DNA from 4 places in the Paenibacillus tundrae genome. Region 3 is predicted to be linked to each of the others. Evidence: predicted binding sites of a transcription regulator. Region 3 holds the regulator's gene; each other region holds the start of a gene.

Region 1 (4,950 bases), 180 kb from region 3:
ACACATGATGCTCGCCAAGATGGCTGTGGAAGAAACCGGCCGCGGTGTGTACGAAGATAAAATCACTAAAAATATATTTGCTACAGAATATGTGTACCATAGCATCAAATATGACAAAACGGTTGGCGTTATTGAAGATAACGAATATGAGAACTTCCAGAAAATTGCCGAGCCGGTTGGCATCATCATGGGAATTACCCCGGTTACCAACCCAACATCAACCACGATGTTTAAGGCACTGATCTCTATTAAGACTCGTAACCCGATTATCTTCGGTTTCCACCCATCTGCACAGAACTGTAGCCGCGAAGCAGCCAGAATCTTGCTTGAAGCCGCAGTGAAGCATGGTGCTCCAGCCGACTGTATTCAGTGGATTGATGATCCATCCATGGATCGCACCAATGCCCTGATGAACCACAACGATGTGGCACTCATTCTGGCGACAGGTGGATCAGGCATGGTGCGAGCGGCATATAGCTGTGGTAAACCAGCACTGGGCGTAGGGCCAGGTAACGTACCTTGCTTCATTGAGAAAACGGCGGATATCAATCAGGCAGTGACGGATCTGATTTTGTCCAAATCATTTGATAATGGAATGATTTGTGCTTCCGAGCAAGCGGTTATTATTGAAGAGCCTATCTTCGACCAAGTCAAAAAGAAAATGATTGCCAATGGATGTTACTTCGTTAACAAGGATGAAGCAGCTAAGCTGACAGCTGGCGCTATCAATGTTGAGAAGTGTGCCGTGAACCCAGCGATTGTAGGTCAATCTGCAGTAGCAATTGCTCAAATGTGCGGTATTGAAGTTCCAGCAAGCACCAAAATCTTGGTTGCCGAAATCGAAGGTGTTGGCGTCAAATTCCCATTGTCTGCGGAAAAATTAAGCCCGGTACTAGCTTGTTACAAAGTCAAAACGGCAGCAGAAGGGATTGAACGTGCAGCAGAAGTCGTTGCCTTTGGCGGTATGGGACACTCATCGGTTATTCACTCCAACAATGAAGAAGTCGTTAACAAATTTGCAGATCGCCTGCAAACAGGACGTATCATCGTCAACTCACCTTCCACGCACGGAGCAATCGGCGATATCTACAACACGAATATGCCTTCGCTCACACTGGGATGTGGTTCATACGGACGTAACTCGACTTCGTCGAACGTAACTGCTGTCAACTTAATCAATGTGAAAAGGGTGGCTCGCCGTACCGTGAATATGCAATGGTTCAAAGTACCGAACAAGGTCTACTTCGAAAAAGGTGCGACGCAGTATCTCGCCAAAATGCCGGATATCACCCGTGTTGCAATTATTACGGATGCCATGATGGTGAAGCTCGGTTATGTGGAAAAAGTAGAGCATTATCTGCGCCAACGCCAAATGCCTGTAGCCATTGAAGTGTTCTCGGATGTTGAGCCGGATCCATCCACAACGACAGTAGATCGTGGAACCGAAATGATGCGCCGCTTCCAACCGGACTGCATTATCGCTCTCGGTGGCGGATCACCAATGGATGCTGCCAAAGCGATGTGGTTGTTCTATGAATATCCAGATACAGACTTTAACGATCTGAAGCAAAAGTTCATGGATATCCGCAAACGGATTTACAAATATCCAAGACTCGGCGTAAAAGCAAAATTTGTAGCGATCCCAACAACATCGGGTACGGGTTCGGAAGTGACATCATTTGCTGTTATCACAGATAAAAATCTAGGAAATACCAAATATCCACTGGCTGACTATGAGCTGACTCCTGACGTGGCGATCGTAGACCCTGAGTTTGTATACTCGCTGCCTAGAACAGCTGTAGCTGACACAGGTATGGACGTACTGACACATGCGATTGAAGCTTATGTATCTGTTATGGCGAATGACTATACGGATGGATTAGCGATCAAAGCCATTCAACTCGTGTTCCAGTACTTGGAGCAATCAGCATTACAAGGCGACAAACTGGCACGTGAGAAAATGCATAATGCTTCAACGATTGCCGGTATGGCATTTGCCAACGCATTCTTGGGTATTAACCACAGCTTGGCGCACAAATGGGGCGGTCAGTACCATACAGCCCATGGACGTACCAATGCGATTTTGATGCCACACGTTATTCGATACAACGCGAAAAAACCGACTAAATTCGCATCGTTCCCGAAATACTCGCACTTTGTGGCAGATGAACGATATGCCGAAATTGCCCGCATTCTCGGATTGCCTGCACGCACAACCGAAGAAGGGGTTAACAGCCTAATCAACGCTATACGCAAAATGAACAAAACATTGGGTATCGAGGAATCGTTCCAAGAAATTGGATTCGATGCAAAAGACTTCGAAGCACATGTAGACTATCTGGCTGATCGTGCCTTCGAAGACCAATGTACAACTGCGAATCCGAAGCTACCACTGGTAACAGAATTAGCAGATGTATACCGCAACGCATTCTACGGTAAGTTTGAATAATAATCATCCGAGTCATGCAACACTTGGTGAGGATGGGCAATAGGTTCAGGGTTCCCCGAAATGGGGAGCCCCGATTGCCGTATGTCTTGAGGAACACGCAATCCACGCTGTAGCAGGTAGAGCCAACAGTTCACAGCGAAAAGGAGATGGGCAGAAAAACGGAGCAGCGAAGCCCCCGCTTTTTCAGGAACTTCATCACTAATGTTCAGGCTCCAGATTGAGAGGGAGCCGCTCATCTTTTAAAAATGCAACACGGAATCCGTGATGTGGCAGTTTGAACCACCCGTTCACACGTTACGGAAAGGGCAGAAAAACGGAGGAGCGAAGCCTCCGCTTTTTCAGGAACCTCATCACTAATGTTCCGGCTCCAGATCGAAGAGGAGCCATTCATCTTTTAAAAAGATGAAACGAGGAGTCACGATGTGTCAGTTGGAACCAATGCGTACACGTTACGGAAAGGGCAAAAAAACGGAGGAGCGAAGCCCCCGCTTTTGCAGGAACTTCATCACTAAGCTCGGGCTCCAGATCGAAGAGGAGCCACTCATCTTTTAAAAAGATGCAACACGGAATCCGTGATGTGGCAGTTTGAACAACCCGTTCACACGTTAACGGAGAGGACAGAAAAAACCTGAAGAAGCGAAGCGCTCGCCTAAAAGCTTTCTGAAAGAAAGCTACATCGGAAGCATAAGCTATTCCCGGATTTTCACCTTTGAGAAAGTAAATTGAAAAATCCGGGAATAACAGCGATCGGAAGGTTGTTCTGTCAGCGGAGTGGCCAGTGTGAACCATTTCCCACGGTTCAACATGACACACCGCAGGTGGAGTGCGTTAGTTCACTGACTTTGTGATAAAAATCACAGATGGTGAAATCGCCACGACGTATACTGAAAATGTAAGAAAAACATTCATTCCGCGGTTCCGGTTCCCAAGTAGAGAGAACGTGTTCCGGTTTATGTGAAACAATTCACATTAATCGCGGCTCTGGACACACAATGATACGAAGACGCAGCATGTTATGTGTCCAGAAATCCAAATTAGTGGAGGGATTACGATGTCGGTGATCGAAAAAGATGTCAAACAACAAACAGGCTGGAGAAACTTTACCAAAGGAACTTGGACTAAAACCGTTAATGTGAATGACTTTTTGGAACACAATTTGTCTCCTTATTATGGAGATGAAGCATTTCTCGAAGGTGCAACCCAGAATACAAAAGAATTGTGGGATATCGTATCTGATCTGACCAAAAAAGAACGGGATAACGGTGGTGTCCTTGACGTAGACGTAAATACGCCTGCGACAATTACTTCTCACCAACCTGGTTATCTGGATCAATCCAAAGAACAAATTGTCGGCGTTCAGACCGATGCTCCATTCAAACGTTCCATTCAGCCATTCGGCGGAATTCGCATGATGATTGATGCATGTGAAGCATATGGCTTCGAAATGCCTCAAGGCGTCATTGATATATTCACAAACATTCGTAAAACACATAACCAAGGTGTATTCGACGCTTATACTTCTGATATGCGTGCAGCGCGTAAAGCAGGGATCATTACAGGATTACCAGATGCTTATGGTCGTGGCCGGATCATCGGGGACTACCGCCGGGTAGCATTGTATGGGGTGGACTTCCTGATTCGTAACAAAAAAGGCGAATTGAACGCCTTGGAAGTAGATGTTATTGATGAAGATGTTATCCGTCTGCGCGAAGAGTTGTCTGAACAGATTCGTGCTCTACAAGAACTGAAACAATTGGGCGAAATGCACGGTTTCGATATTTCCTTACCAGCAACAACAGCAAAAGAAGCGTTCCAATGGTTGTATTTCGGTTACCTCGCAGCGATCAAAGAGCAGAATGGTGCTGCAATGTCACTGGGACGTGTATCATCCTTCCTGGATATCTACATTGAACGTGATCTACAAGAAGGTATTCTGACGGAAGAACAGGCTCAAGAGCTGGTTGACCATTTTGTTATGAAGCTGCGGATCGTGAAATTCTTGCGTACGCCGGACTATAACGAACTATTCAGTGGAGACCCAACTTGGGTGACTGAGTCCATCGGCGGTATGTCTGTAAATGGAGAGACACGTGTAACCAAAAACAGCTTCCGTTTCCTGCACACGCTGCATAACCTGGGACCTGCACCGGAACCAAACTTGACTGTACTATGGTCTACTAAATTGCCGGAAGCATTCAAAGAATATTGCAGTAAAGTATCTATCGAAACGAGCTCGATCCAATATGAGAATGACGATCTGATGCGTCCGATCTATGGCGATGACTACGGTATTGCCTGCTGCGTATCTGCAATGAAGATCGGGAAACAAATGCAATTCTTCGGCGCACGTGCGAACCTTGCAAAAGCTCTCTTGTATGCAATCAACGGTGGCCGTGACGAGAAGTCCGGAGCACAAGTAGGGCCTGAATACCCTGCCATTACAAGCGAAGTGCTGGATTACAATGAAGTAATGAAACGCTTCAAACCGATGATGGAATGGC
Region 2 (4,950 bases), 3.1 Mb from region 3:
AGCGGTTCCTGTATTTTTCAGCAGGCTGTAAAACTCGGGAACAAGTAACAACACCAGAAAGGCCGTGTGGAACGTTAGCGCCTTGAACACTAGCAACTGAATAGCCAGTTCAAGAGCGACAATACCGATGCCTAACATGACGATTGACTCCAGCATGAAGGTGTTCGTAAACGCAATTTTCAAAATGCCCATTGTTGTATCACGGTACCCCAGGCTGCTGCGTTCAATCTGCTTATGCTGACGATCAGCCTTACCAAATATTTTTAATGTAACTAGTCCTTGCAGCGAATCCAGGAATGTACCGGAAAACTCAGCTAGTTGCGCATATTTTTCCTCAGACTTGTTCTTGGTCTGCAATCCGACCAAAATCATAAATAAAGGGATAAACGGAGCGGTGCAGAGCAGAATCCACCCCGTGTTAGCATGTTGGGTAAATGCAACAACTAGGATCAGAATCGGAATGATCGCTGCCTCCATCATGCGCGGCATGTACTGACTGAAATAACTATCCGCCTCATCTACCGCATCCAGCGCAACACTGACCTTCCCTCCCGTCTGTCCGTGCAGGGTTGAAGACATGGAAGCATGGGTCAGGTTTTGCAGCACCTTAGCTCGCATATGCGTCTTGGCCTGGGCAGCCATATGCAAGCCGACCTTTCCATTGCCATACGATAACAGCGTGCGCAGAGCCATAACAGCCAGCAATATACCGAGCAGCATCACTACTGATGCAAAGGAAGCTTTCTCTACAAAGATTCGCTGGACTGCTTCAGCCATAAGTGTAGCCTGGCTTATAATCGCTATTCCCAATGCCAGAGACATAAGCGCAAGGAGAAGCCTGCTTCTTCGATGTAATGACATTTGCTGAGCAATCAGACTCGATTTCCTTTTCACAGTACGCTCCTCCTTTTATTTTTTCCCTTTGACGTAATCCGCATCGAAAAGGAACAGCTTGAAGACCAGAATAAGAGATGGAATCAACAAGCACAGCCCCCCGATAAATACAACGACAAGTGCGAAGCCCATGGCTGGTGATGTCGCGCTACTCTGAATCGTGATATAGGGATCAAGAATATAAGGATATTGACCAATCCCGTAAGCGAAAAAGGCACAGAAAAATTGAAGCATGATGCAAATAAACGCAAGTCCATATCTACGTCCGTTATACAGCAGCCACATAGCAACCATGAAGAAAGCAACGGAAAGTGCAAGCAGCCACCATAGATCCATCATATTTTGAAAATGACGCTCATTGTGTTGACCCAAATATATGAATGCAGTCAGTGCGAGAATGATGGTCGGTGTACTCCAGAACAAAGCATAGTTCCGCATCAGCTTAAGTGCCCCTTGATCCTCAGCCCGTGATGCATAAAAGGTTAGAAACGATCCGCTGATAAATAGGACAGAGACAATCGCCAGTCCAACGATGCTCCACGATAATGGGTTGGTAAACAGCGCCCAATAGTCCAGTGTAACGGTCTCGCCTTGTTTCAAAATAAATCCACCTTCCGACAATGTCAGTGCCACGGACAGCGATGCAGGAATAAGCAAACCGGTAGCTCCGTATAAGAACAGGTACACGATATTGTTTTTGGAACCATAATTCTCAAAAGCATAGAACGAGCCACGAATGGCAAGCAGAATGATGGCAATACTCCCCGGCACGATCAGTGCGGCGCCATAATAGGAAGCGGTGTCCGGGAAAAACCCGACAATACCGATGTAGAAAAATACAAAAAACACATTGGTGATCTCCCAGACGGGCGATAGATAACGGGAGATCAGACGATTAATCAAGTGATCCTGCTTCGTCAAACGAGCATAGAAGGCAAAAAACCCTGCGCCGAAATCAATAGAAGCTACGATGAGATAGCCATACAAGAACAGCCAGAGTACCGAAATTCCGATTAATTCATAACTCATCAGGCATGCCCTCCTTGATCCGCAGATTGATCCTGTTTCGCCTTCATCCATTTCTCCATCTCAAGATCAGCAGGATTATTGTTAAACAGACGTCTTAATACAAGAACACATATAACTCCGAGCACGATGTACAACAGTAGGAAAACAAAAAATAATACTCTCACACTTGGGGATGTAGTAGCCGCTTCTTCCACCCGCATATAACCTCGAATGATCCATGGCTGTCGTCCCACCTCTGCATAGAACCAGCCCATCTCAACGGCAAGAAACGCAAGTGGAGCACTCAGCGCGACGAGGCGAAGCATCCAATGGTTGAACTGATTACGCTTCTTCCAGAACACCAACAGGAAATATAGACTGGAGATCGCAAGTAGAGCGAATCCAATTCCAGCCATCACATCGAATAAATAATGCACCAGCAGTGGCGGCTGTTCATCCGGTGGAAATTCATTCAGCCCCGTCACTTCGGCGTTAAAGTCTCCAAAGGCGAGGAAACTGAGCAATTTAGGCAAGTGAAGAGCCCCTATAATCTCATGTTCCGCGTTCAGCCATCCGAGTAAAATTAAATCTGCACCGCTCTCTGTCTCAAAATGCCATTCTGCTGCAGCAAGCTTCTCCGGTTGATGTTCAGCCAAAAATTTGGCAGATACATCTCCAGCGAGTGTGTTCAGCAAGCTGAATACCAAAACAACAGCCATCATCAGATTCAAGCCTTTCTTGTGGTACGCAGAAACACCTTTTCTCAGCATGGCAAGGGCAGCAATCCCGGCCAGCAGAGCCGCTCCCGTCAAATAAGCTGAGCTTAACACATGGAATACCTTGGAGAACGTTGCTGTGTTCAGCATCGCTTGCACAGGGTTAACCGCGATGAACTGGCCTGCCTCCATGACAAATCCTTCAGGTTGGTTCATGAATCCGTTCACGGTTGTAATAAAAACAGCCGACATCCCTGCTCCGGCCACAACCGGAATGGTTAACAACCAGTGAATATACGGGTTCTTGAATCGATCCCACGTATACAGATAAATGCCTAGGAAGATCGCTTCGAAGAAGAACGCGAACACTTCCATAAATAATGGTAATGCAATGACATTTCCGGCTAACTTCATGAAATTCGGCCATACCAAGGCAAGCTGTAGAGATATCGCTGTTCCTGTCACGACACCTACCGCCACGGAAATGACAAATCCTCGTGACCACCTTTTCGCCATAAGTATGTAATGGTTATCCTTCTTCCGAATGCCAATGAACTCAGCAATAGCAATCATTAGAGGCACACCTACGCCAAGTGTTGCAAAGATCACGTGGAATCCGAGCGTTAAGCCTGTCACAAGCCTGCTCCATAACACCGTATCTAACTCCATACCTCTGTCACCTCCGTTTTCATTTTTCACTTAAGAACCCAATACAGATAAAGTACGAGAAAAATTTCACATATCAAGATGCAAGGATGCATTCCGAAATCATCAACATGATTACTGCTTAAATTATCCCACTCTCGCAGTCCTATACATCCCATGCCAATATATAAAATTATTATATCTGCAATTGTGAATGATACAATTGCAGTCACTTCCTTGACATGAAATAGACAAGGAACAGTCACCCCTTTTCAACTAATCTATGAAAATGAACTAAATTACCCTTTAGAGCTATTGACTTGTTTATCCGCAGGGCTTGGCATATCTCTGAAGCACAAAAAAGCCGCTAATCATAGGATTAGCGGCTCTTTACACGTTTACTTCACTCGTTCAACTTTGGTTGCTTTCCCTTGTATGGGGTTGCTCTCTTCATACATACCTGTTGTCCATACCCTTACTTCGTCACCAACTTCAGCGTGATAATTAATGCCTGAAGTGACAAGTCTATACTGTTGCTCAGCATGATCACTCGTGGTAACAGCTATCGTTATCGTTGACTGATCTTTTGCCAGAATGACTGCTTCAAAATCTTCTTTTGCCTTCATTTCATTTTGAAAAGGTGTAATTATTGTTGTTTTTGATAAGCATGCATTGCCGTTTGAAATTGGTCTAGTGCTTCTTGGTATTTGAGGCGATCCTTATCGTTGGTGGCAAGTTGTTTTTTCATCATTAAATCGTCCTGTAGTCTTTTAACTAATTCCGTTATTTGATCCTTTGGATTGGAATTTGCCGCTTTAGGTAACGAATCTGCACCCGTCTGTATTGTAAGTTCACCCTTGCTATCCACCTGACCAATAAAAACTTGTCCCAAATTCAAACCAAGCTTGCGCAGCTCTTTTTGTACCCACTCTTCGTTATGTCCTGTTACTTGTAAAGTATCTGGCAAGATATGCCCATCCATGATGATCGTTCTTGGTTCCTGTTCAGCAGAAATCTGATAGCCCAACGCATTGGCTGTAAGGGGCTGGTATTCATTTTTTAACATGACACTGATATCTCCACTCTGTTCCATTACGGCAAACTCCACATCGGCAACTCGAAATACATCTTTTTTACGAAGCTGCTCCAGAAATTCATCAATCGTCAAGCGTTCTTTCGCTAGCGCTTTTTCGATCACTGCTCCATTTTCAATAAGAATTGTTGATTTCCCGTCCACAATATCTCGAAACTTTTTACTTTTCATCGTTAAGTACTCTGCACCTGCAGACACGGCAACCCATACAAATACCGCAAGAAAACCTAAATACCACTTCGTATCTGTATCTAACGAAATATACCCCACCAAGTTACCTAAGGTAATCCCCGTAATATACTCAAATAAAGATAATTCAGAAATTTGGCGCTTTCCTAGAATTTTCGTAATGAAAAATATAACTGTGACTGCAGATAACGTTCGAAATGTGACCTCTAACCATTCTGGCACGTTGGATGCTCCATTCCTGTGGATTAACTGTGTTGGTGACGCTTGTAAAGGTTATAATTACCACCACATTCATGATGTATGCATAGAACATGACAGGCTTCCAATTCGGATGACTGAGTATCTGTCGAAATAATCAATACATACATTGCAAAAGTATAGCTTTTCGTTGCATAGCACAATTTG
Region 3 (4,950 bases):
GAACTAGTCTCCCCAAATCGACATCTGGTTCAAGATCAAGTTTCATTTGCACGCTATTGCGGTTAATAGTTAAATGAACATCATTGACTCCATCATACTGGGTAATCATTTTTTCGATCGGATTCTGCATGGCCACTTGGCGATACACAAACCAACCTCCAAACAACAGGACGGCAGAAATGACGACAGTTAAAGCAATCGGTAATACTTTTAGCTTCAAATGAGTTTCCCTCCCAAATTTGGCCTATACTAAGCCTGTAGGCGTCAATAAATTTGCAATCCAAGTCCTGTTCGTAATTAAACAGGATTTATTTGTCTTGTTTATTCATCATGTAATGTTGAATACATATCTGAGTATATCACATCGTATATACAATTTCGAAGGCTAAAATATGAATAAATTATTAATTTTAACTATTCAAATCCAATAGAATGACAAAAACACCAAAGAACCGTGCAGTCTGCTATCATCTGCCGGTACTTTGGTGCTTTATGGTACTATACGAGTTAGACTTCATTACAAGGAAGTAATGTTGGCAACTGTACAGTAGCTAGCTATTTGGTAATGTGTAGACTAAATCTACCTGTTCCCCATTGCTAAATCGATAGAAACGATAATAATTGTGGGTATCGTCATTATAATACACTTGCCATACGTAGATTCCGTTCACGACACCAGGCATAATACGCTTTATTTCTCCACCCGGTACCTCTGAGCTAAATCGATTGCGAATCTGGGTTTCAGACATGCCATTCTGAACCAGTTCACTGTGCACTACATCAGAGCCTGTTACCGGCTTGTTTGTATTGTCGAACTTCACCCATACGAGAACATCCTGCTTGTCCTTATTTTTACCTAGAAAGGTCCAATAGATGTTGTCTGCGCCATCTTTACCACCCCAGACATATTTACGGATATCTTGAGTGAACGTAATGTCTTGCTGCTGTGCAGCTTCAATAGCCATAGCTTCTTCATTGCGCTGATCCTGAGTGACATAGACATAATAACGTTGAAGTCCAAACAGGAGCAGAACTAGAACCAGCAACGATATCCAGATCCACTTCTTTTTTCTCTTCAAAAGCCGAACTTCCTTTCCTCTAAAACGCTACATGAATTAACGGGCAAGCAAACCATCAAATGCCGATTGAGACTCACGCAAGATGCGCTCTTCGTCCATTGTGAGACATTCGCCGTGTTTAATCACTTGTTTACCATCCACCCACACATGCTCCACGTCTTTCGCTGAAGCCGAATAGATGGTATGTGAGATTAGATCCGTATGCGGATAGAAATGAGCTTGTTCAATGTTAAGGGCGATAAAATCTGCCTTCATCCCCACTTCTAATAAACCCGTATCATCTAGGAAAATAGATTTGGCGCCATAAGCCGTTCCTAACAGAAGAGCTTCTCCAGCTGGTACAGCCGTTGGATCACCCGATACTCCTTTATGAATCAGAGCTGCCAGTCTCATCTCTTCAAACATATCCAGGTTGTTGTTGCTTGCAGGGCCATCGGTTCCCAAGGACACCATCACACCAGCTTTTAGAAGATCCGGTACACGAGCGACACCCGAAGCAAGCTTCAAGTTACTACCCGGATTATGGGAAACTGCAACATGATTTCGAGCCAAAATTTCAATTTCTTCATCATTCAGGTGTACGGCATGAGCAACAAGGGAAGGACGGGAGAAGAATCCCAGTTTCTCCAGATGAGCAACAGGACGAAGCCCATAATCAGTCACATTTTGCTCCACTTCTCGGATCGTTTCTGACATGTGTGTATGCAGAGGCAGATTCAAGTCGTGTGCAACTTGTACAAGCTTCTCTATGTAATCCGGCGGACATGTGTATGGAGCGTGCGGTGAGATAACCGTTGTGATGCGGCCATCCGCTTGTCCATGCCACTCACGGGCAAATGCAGCCGATTCTTCCAGCTTACGCATCTGCTCTTCTTCTGAACACAGACCAATAACTCCACGAGCCAGAGAAGCGCGAATACCGGATTGTTCTACCACTTTAGCCACTTGATCCATATGATCATACATATCGAGGAAAGCCGTAGTTCCTCCTTTTAGCATTTCTAACACAGATAGGGATGATCCCCAGTACACATCTTCAGCCGTCATTTTAGCTTCCATAGGCCACATTTTCTCCTGTAACCATACCTGCAGCGCTAGATCATCTCCATGTCCTCTTAGAAGTGACATTGCTGCATGACCATGCGTATTGATCAGACCCGGTAGGAAAAGAAGTCCTTTTCCATCCACTTTAGGCAGGCTCTCGTCCCCTTCCGGTAGCGTCTCACCAATATGCACAATCTTATCATTTTCCACAACCATATAACCTTGAACCACTTTCCAGTCCAAACCACTATTTACAGCAAATTTGCCGTTATGAATAACCCATTTATTTGTCGTCATCTTCCTCGTCGTCCTTTCCATTCTCCAGGTAATAAGCAAGGCTGAGTAGATCCGTCGTAAAGTCAGCATGGTGAATGCGAATATGCGGCGGCGTTTTCAAGATCGTTGGTGCAAAATTAAGTATAGCCTCAATACCCGACTCGACCAGTTGATCAGCTACATTCTGAGCTTCTGTATCTGGAACTGTAATTATGCCGATACGAATATTATCCTTTTGGACAGACTCTGATAATTCATTCATTGGTTGAACTTTCAAGCTATTAATCTGAGTACCAATCTTGGGACCGTAAGCATCGAATACGGCAACAATCTTCATGTTGTCTTTCAAGTATGCATTGTAATTAGACAAGGCGTGTCCAAGATTACCCGCACCAACCAATGCTACGTTGATTTGCTGATCGATCTTCAGGATGTGCCGAATTTTCTCGATCAAGTAGGAAACGTCATAGCCAATGCCTTTGCGACCAAAATCACCAAAATAGGCTAGATCCTTTCGGATCTGAGCTGGATTAAGATCCAAGCGTAGTCCTAGTTCTTGAGAAGAAACCGTAGTAACCTCACGTTGACTCAATTCACTCAAATAACGCAAGTAAACTGGCAAACGCCGCACGACAGCTTCTGATATTTTATCTGATTTCATTCGTTTACTCCCCTTTACCAATGTGACCCTGAAGATAGATTAAATAGGAGGCACCCTGCATGCCATACAAAATCACGGTTACGTGGACAGGATGCCTCAATGATATACATTATGATAGCAGTAATCTTTATTTCTCAATTATTGAATCTTATAAATTTTACAACTAATTGCGATCAGGGTGCAACGCTTGCGCGTATAGCCCTATTCCGATGCCTCATCAGTAGGCTGGTCTAACCACTCACGAATTCGTGGAACCATCTGTTCGGTCAGCATATGCTCCATTTTGGGACCTGGTAACGAATATAAGAAATACTTACCGTAATATGCTTCAATGACCCGTGTATCGTATACAATGACGATGCCTCTGTCCTTCGCTGTCCGTACAAGTCTTCCGAAGCCCTGCTTAAAACGAATAACAGCTTGTGGCACAGATAGCTTCATAAATGGATTTTTCTTCTGTTGTTGCAACAGCTCGCTTTTCGCTTCCAATAATGGATGATTAGGCGGCTGGAATGGCAATCTAACAATTGCCAGACAGGTGAGTGCTTCCCCTGGAATGTCTACCCCTTCCCAGAAGCTGCTGGTACCCAAAAGTACTGTTGCTTTGGCGTCTTGGAATCGGCGTGTGAGCTTCGAACGGCTACCACTATCCACCCCTTGACCGAGCAGCGAGATATCATTACCCGCCAAGGCCTCCTTGAGCGGATCATACACTTGTCTCAGCATCCGATATGACGTGAAGAGCACCATCATTCGTCCACGCGTCGCAATGGCCGTTTCGGCTAATGAATGCACCAACATATCAACAAAGTGTGCATCCCCTACGCTGCCTTTTAAACTTGGGAAATCACGTGGAATAACAAGCAAGGCCTGATCCCGATAACGGAACGGAGACGGTAGCAAGGACGTAAGCAGACGGTTATGGTCTGCTGCTTCCTGCAATCCTAGTTGCTCAATCATAAATTGGAATGACTTATCTACAGAAAGTGTAGCTGAAGTCAGAACAACGCTTTTCTTTTTGTCGAAGAACAATTCCTTCAGTTGTGCGCTGACATCTACAGGAACCGCATAGAGCTGTAGCGATTTACTTCGGAACTGTCCACTTGCTTCCATCCAATAAACGGTATTGACATCATCCATACGCATGAAGAAACGTAGATTCTCTTTGAGTAGGGCAAGATCCTTCAGAAGGCCTGTAATATCCGTAATCAAGCTATCGGATTGATAATCATCTTGTTCTTCCTTGATCTCAAGTAACAGCTTATCACCCTTACGAATCAAGTCACCTAACGTTACGTATATTTGATTCTCATCCTCTTGAAGCGCCTGCCACTTATCAGGCTTCTGCGACGGCTTCAATCGAAGAGAGAATTGACCTGTCTCCCCTGGGGAAGCATCACTACGCTCAGGAAGAAGATTAAATAAAGATTCGCTCAATCTGTCCCACATGTCCTTGACTTCAACAGCAAGCGGGAACATCTGATCAATAGCTGAACCCCATTGTACTGATTTTTCATGGCTTGATAGCTGGGAGCGAAGCATAGGCAACTGACCGTTACGGCTATCTTTAAACAGACGTGTGAGCGTATGAACCATCGTGAAATATTTCATATGCAAGCCTAAATGTTTGCCTGCTACGTCCTCTAGGTGATGAGCCTCATCTATAACAAGACTTTCATACGCAGGAAGAAGCTGATGACTTGCTTTCACATCGGTAAATAATTTGGAATGATTCGTAATTACGATATCTGATAAGCCAGCTTCATGCTTCGCCCGGTGATAGAAACATTTGCGGAACCATGGGCAAGATCGCCCAAGGCAGGATTCAGACTCGCTCTGCACCGTCTCCCAGAAGTCCCCACCACGCGCGCTCAGGTTCAGTTCTTCGTC
Region 4 (4,950 bases), 1.9 Mb from region 3:
ACGCTGCTCCATCGTTTCGGAGTACAATTCAATCTTCCCAGATGGCGTGGGCAAACGATCCAAATAAGAATCATACGGCGTCATATCCAGCTTCACAAACCGCTGCTCCTGAAGTGCCTCCAGCGTTACTCCGTTCATATACGGGTTATCTGTATTCTGGAGTGCTGCCTCAATCATCTGTTCTGGCGTCTCGCCAAAGATCTCAGGATCATATCCCATCGCCTGTCCAAGTAAGGAGAACAACTCAACATTGCTCTTACTCTCCCCGATCGGCGCGATGACTGGCTCCTGCAATTGAACGTACTGATGCCAGTAGGAGGTGTATAGGTCTGTTGCTTCAAACGAAGACTTCGCAGGTAGCACAATATCCGCGTATTTGGCCGTATCCGTCATGAATAGATCGTGTACAACCGTGAATAAATCTTCTCTTGCAAAACCTCGCTCCACCCGCTCGGAATCCGGTGCAACAACCAGTGGGTTGCTGCAATATACTAACATCGCTCGGATTGGCTGCTCCGCTTCGAGCAGCGCCTCACCAATCCGGTTCATGTTCACTACTCGCGGCTCTGGATTGTGCCGCAGATCTGGACGCTCCAATGCATCGCTATTGGTGCTCGCATAGCTATTCGTGCGCACGGCACCGCCGCCGCGCTGCAACCAGTGGCCTGTAATCGCAGGCAGACAAGATATGCTGCGCACACTCATCCCACCATGATCATGATGCTGGAGGCCATTGCCGATATGAATATGCGCTGCGTTCGCCTTGCCGTACAGCTCAGCCAGCTTCACGATGTCAGCTTCCGGCACGCCGGTAATGCGTGCTACACGCTCTGGGGTATAACTTTGAACATGATCACGCAGTGCCTCATGTCCTACGGTATACTTTTGCATAAAGGCTTCATTCGCCATCTCACGTTCAAACAACACATGCATGACTCCCAGTGCTAGCGCACTGTCTGTACCCGGGTAGAGCGGGATAAACCAGTCTCCCCATTGAGCGGTACGGTTGCGATGTACGTCGATGACAACAATCTGAGCGCCCTTCTTGCGAGCTTTCTCTGCGAGTACAACCTGATGCATATTCGTGCTGACAATGTTGCCTCCCCATACGATGATGAGATCCGCATGCTCGGTATCCTCTGGGATTGTCCCTTGATTAGCGCCCATTGTATATTTCCAGCCGGTATTGCCCGCCGCATTACAGATTGTCTGCTCCAGCATGCTCGCTCCAAGTGCGTTGAAGAAACGTCGATCCATACCGTCAACGCCGAGAATGCCCATATTGCCATAGAAGCTGTACGGCAGAATGCTCTCTGATCCGTAGGTCTCCGCAATGGAACTGAATTTGGACGTAATCTCGCCAATCGCTTCATCCCAGCTAATCTGTTCGAACTTGCCTTCACCCTTGGCGCCAACCCGTCTCATCGGATATTGAAGCCGCTCAGGGTGATATACACGCTCGGTCATATTTCTAACTTTATTGCAGATAGCACCCTTGGTGATTGGATGATCGGGGTTTCCCACGACCTTTACAATTTTTCCGTTCTCTTTATGTAACAGCAGACCGCATGTATCCGGGCAATCAAGTGGACAAACTGCCGGAAATACACCATTCTCCTGATTAATCATGTTGAAGTTCCTCCCCTGTAAAAGCTATCTCTCTATCATATCTTCTCTGGTGCGTTACCGTAAAGAGAACAGTTCATTTTCTCATCTACACAAGACGCCATTATTTTGCAAAAAAAGTTTTTTGCTTATGATTCATTCTCCAGATTCAGGGGTAAATAAAAAACAAGGCATTAGGCTAGTGTTTCCCCACTTCCTCCTCATGCCATATCATGGACCACTCCCGAAATTCGCCATGAACAGGTTTCGTTCCCCCGAACCTTGTCATGGCGAATTTATTTTGTGTATTTATATATTATATAAAACTAAACGCATGATTATTTGTAGCTGTCACTTCGATGACAAAATAACCTTAACTCTGCCCCACCGACAAAAATAAACATGAAAAAACGATCTCGTTTCCGCTCTGCCACGGGGTTGCTCACCGTGATCTAGAACGAGACAAGATCGTCTGCACTGTCATACTTCCTTGATATCATGTTACGCCTGTTTGCTTAGCATCGGTCTAGCATCAGGCTCGACTGCCATTTTTAACTCCGGCTTCACTTCGGACTCGCTTTGACGAAGATACACCATATAGTAAGCTGCCGCGACAAACAGAGCACCACCCGTCAGATTACCCAGCCATACCGGAATGAAGTTCATGATGTATTGTGCCCACGAATAATGCCCTTCGAAAATCGCTGCAGGAATTAAGAACATATTCGCTACAACGTGCTGGAAGCCGATCGCAACAAAGGCCATCGTAGGAAACCATATGCCGAGCACTTTACCACTCATCGTATCTGCTGCGTAGCACAACCACACTGCCAGAGCCACCAGCCAGTTGCAACCAATGCCGGAGATGAAGGCTTGCAAGAATCCGTCATGCAGCTTATGTCCCGCCATATCTACAACCTTCGCTAGATATACGCCCTCACTCGTTAGCCCTAACACATGACCAAACGCATAAGCCACGAAGATTGCTCCTAGAAAGTTCCCAATCGTCACCAAAGTCAGGTTCTTGAGCATGCTGCCCACCGATAGTTTACGTGCGATTGTAGCTAGAGGTACCGCCATCATATTGCCAGTCAGTAACTCTCCGCCGCCAATAAGCACCAGAATAAGACCTAATGGGAAGACAGATGCACCGATTAGGTTCACAAGGCTACCCCACTCTGCCGGAGCAGAAGCAATCACCCGTATGTTCAGCAGAAATCCTAGAGATATAAACGCCCCTGCCATAAAACCAAGGATAAGTACAGATAAAACAGGATTGTGAGCCTTCTTAATCCCGCTCTGCACCGTGTATTGTGCAACCTCAAGAGGTGTTTTGACCGCCATCGCCATTCTCTCCTTTACTTCTCATATTGAATGGAACGTTCTTCAGTTCATGTGTGAATAGTTACAGCTTCACTGTCTGAACTGTCTGATCTAATTGTATCTTGGCTGGAGATAAAACTTTGTGCAAATAATCACAAAGAATAGATGCATTTTTAGTTATTGATCGTTTTCACCGTTTCATAAGTTATTTTTACTTCAGAAAGGAGTAGTTTAATGCTTTTTTCATTTCAGTTCGAATCCTCATTCTTTATCAGACTGCAATTCTTGAACAAAAAAACTGCATTTACACTGAAGCGAAAATGATATTCGTAAAGAAGGCTCTAAAGGAGAGTCTCAACGATGATTGAATTACGGTTCCTTATAATGATGACTGAAGATGAGTTCTTCACTTCATAATATTAGCTCTGGTGCTGCACCTAGTGGGGCTAAACAATTTCGGATTTATATCTTACGAACATGAGACACGTTATTTGGCCGATTTTGCACCGATCCGGTATCTAACGAACTCAGTACACCTTATTGTGATCATTTGGAGGAATCCGGACACTATATCAGGCTTTTTCGTGAAATAGGACTGCTGAGGTTCGTTACAACTCTAACATTGCTCAAATATAGGTTATAAGCTCACCTGAGTTCGTTAGAATTTTTGAGGTGACTTTGAAACGTATAGCACATCCTACATGCTATGGTTCGTCTATCTCCAGCTAAATAGAGAACATGCTACTTCTCTCAGAACAACCAAAAAAGCCAGCGATTGCTCGCCAGCCTTTTGGTTTGATTAGTTCCTTCGATTAGTTCCTGATTTACTTTTATGACATCCAGTAATTCGAGCTTGCTTACACCAACGCTGGTGCTTTCACTTCAATTGGAGGTAGAGCTTGCAATCCAGCTGTGTTCAAGAAGTTCCACGGTTTGTTGTAATGTGGCTGGAAGAAGAAGTCGATGAACGCGAGCTCATCTACCGTCATGTTGTTTTGAATGCAGACCGAGATGGTATTGATCGATTGTGTCAGATCCACTTGGGACATCACTTGTGCACCAACAATGCGGCGAGTTGCTTGTTCATAGACCACTTTGAGCAGCAGCTTCTCAGCTGTTGGCATGAACTCCGGACGGTAGCTATCCTCCAAGACGACAGCCTCAACCACCAGACCTTCATCTGCTGCAGATGTTTCGGTCATACCTGTACCTGCAATGTTTTGATCGTAAATTTTGATACCCGACGTACCCTGTGTGCCCATATAAGGTGTTGTAGGACGAACCAAGTTACGCGCTACGAGTGTTCCCATCCGTACAGCATTGGTTGCCAGTGGGATGTAAGATGCTTTACCTGTTGGGTTGTAATGAATTGCACAGCTATCGCCTGCGGCGAAGACATCTTTCTGACTTGTTTGCATATATTTATCTACAATGATAGCGCCATTCGGCAGCATATCCACCTGACCTTTGAGCAGCTCCGTATTCGGGCGGAAGCCGATGCACAGGATAACGAGATCCGTTTCAAACTCACCTTTGGATGTAATAACTTTGCTCACTTTGCCATTCTCACCGGTAAATTTCTGTACCGTCTGACCCAATGCCAGCTTAATACCGCGGCTAGTCAGCGTGTCTTCGATGGCATCTGTAAATTCAGGATCAAGGTATTTATTCAAAATACGATCTACGCTATCAATCAAGGTGACTTCCTTACCGTTCATTTGGAAAGCTTCCACCAATTCAATACCGATGTAACCTGCACCTACAACAGTGATACGTTTGGCGTCTTTGGCTTTTTCGATAATGGTATTGGAGTGGTTATAGTTTTTGCAGAGCAAGATGTTATCCATCTCAATACCTTCCAGCTTCGGAATAACCGGCCATGACCCTGTAGTGACAATGAGCTTATCGAAAGTATCTTCGAATTCTTCCCCTGTTTGCAGGTTTTTAGCCTGAAGTTTGTGATTAGCCGTATCAACGGCTGTAACTTCATGCAGCATTTTGGTTACAACGCCCAGATCAGCG

Evidence for each region. The regulator Rex, encoded in region 3, represses fermentation and respiration genes when NADH is low (regulators of the CRP and FNR family bind a similar motif). The targets are predictions, from matches to a motif close to TTGTGAAATATTTCACAA.
Region 1: pflB (formate C-acetyltransferase) is a predicted target of Rex. The motif match lies at 3,402-3,419, and genes of this name have one in related genera.
Region 2: V6W81_RS02965 (cytochrome ubiquinol oxidase subunit I) is a predicted target of Rex. The motif match lies at 3,342-3,359, and genes of this name have one in related genera.
Region 4: V6W81_RS26835 (formate/nitrite transporter family protein) is a predicted target of Rex. The motif match lies at 3,069-3,086, and genes of this name have one in related genera.

The regions. Positions count from the first base shown of each region.
Region 1 covers NZ_CP145605.1:4,288,596-4,293,545, reverse strand. The annotation lists gene adhE (bifunctional acetaldehyde-CoA/alcohol dehydrogenase) at 1-2,449, shown strand, start outside; gene pflB (formate C-acetyltransferase) at 3,501-4,950, shown strand, end outside.
Region 2 covers NZ_CP145605.1:635,862-640,811, reverse strand. The annotation lists gene cydD (thiol reductant ABC exporter subunit CydD) at 1-894, opposite strand, end outside; gene V6W81_RS02970 (cytochrome d ubiquinol oxidase subunit II) at 910-1,923, opposite strand; gene V6W81_RS02965 (cytochrome ubiquinol oxidase subunit I) at 1,923-3,287, opposite strand; gene V6W81_RS02960 (DUF3221 domain-containing protein) at 3,662-3,889, opposite strand; gene V6W81_RS02955 (DUF421 domain-containing protein) at 3,910-4,767, opposite strand.
Region 3 covers NZ_CP145605.1:4,107,414-4,112,363, forward strand. The annotation lists gene V6W81_RS18335 (hypothetical protein) at 1-220, opposite strand, end outside; gene V6W81_RS18340 (hypothetical protein) at 552-1,079, opposite strand; gene V6W81_RS18345 (amidohydrolase) at 1,116-2,420, opposite strand; gene V6W81_RS18350 (redox-sensing transcriptional repressor Rex) at 2,407-3,060, opposite strand; gene dinG (ATP-dependent DNA helicase DinG) at 3,262-4,950, opposite strand, start outside.
Region 4 covers NZ_CP145605.1:5,990,228-5,995,177, forward strand. The annotation lists gene V6W81_RS26830 (molybdopterin-containing oxidoreductase family protein) at 1-1,629, opposite strand, end outside; gene V6W81_RS26835 (formate/nitrite transporter family protein) at 2,107-2,949, opposite strand; gene V6W81_RS26840 (FAD-dependent oxidoreductase) at 3,786-4,950, opposite strand, start outside.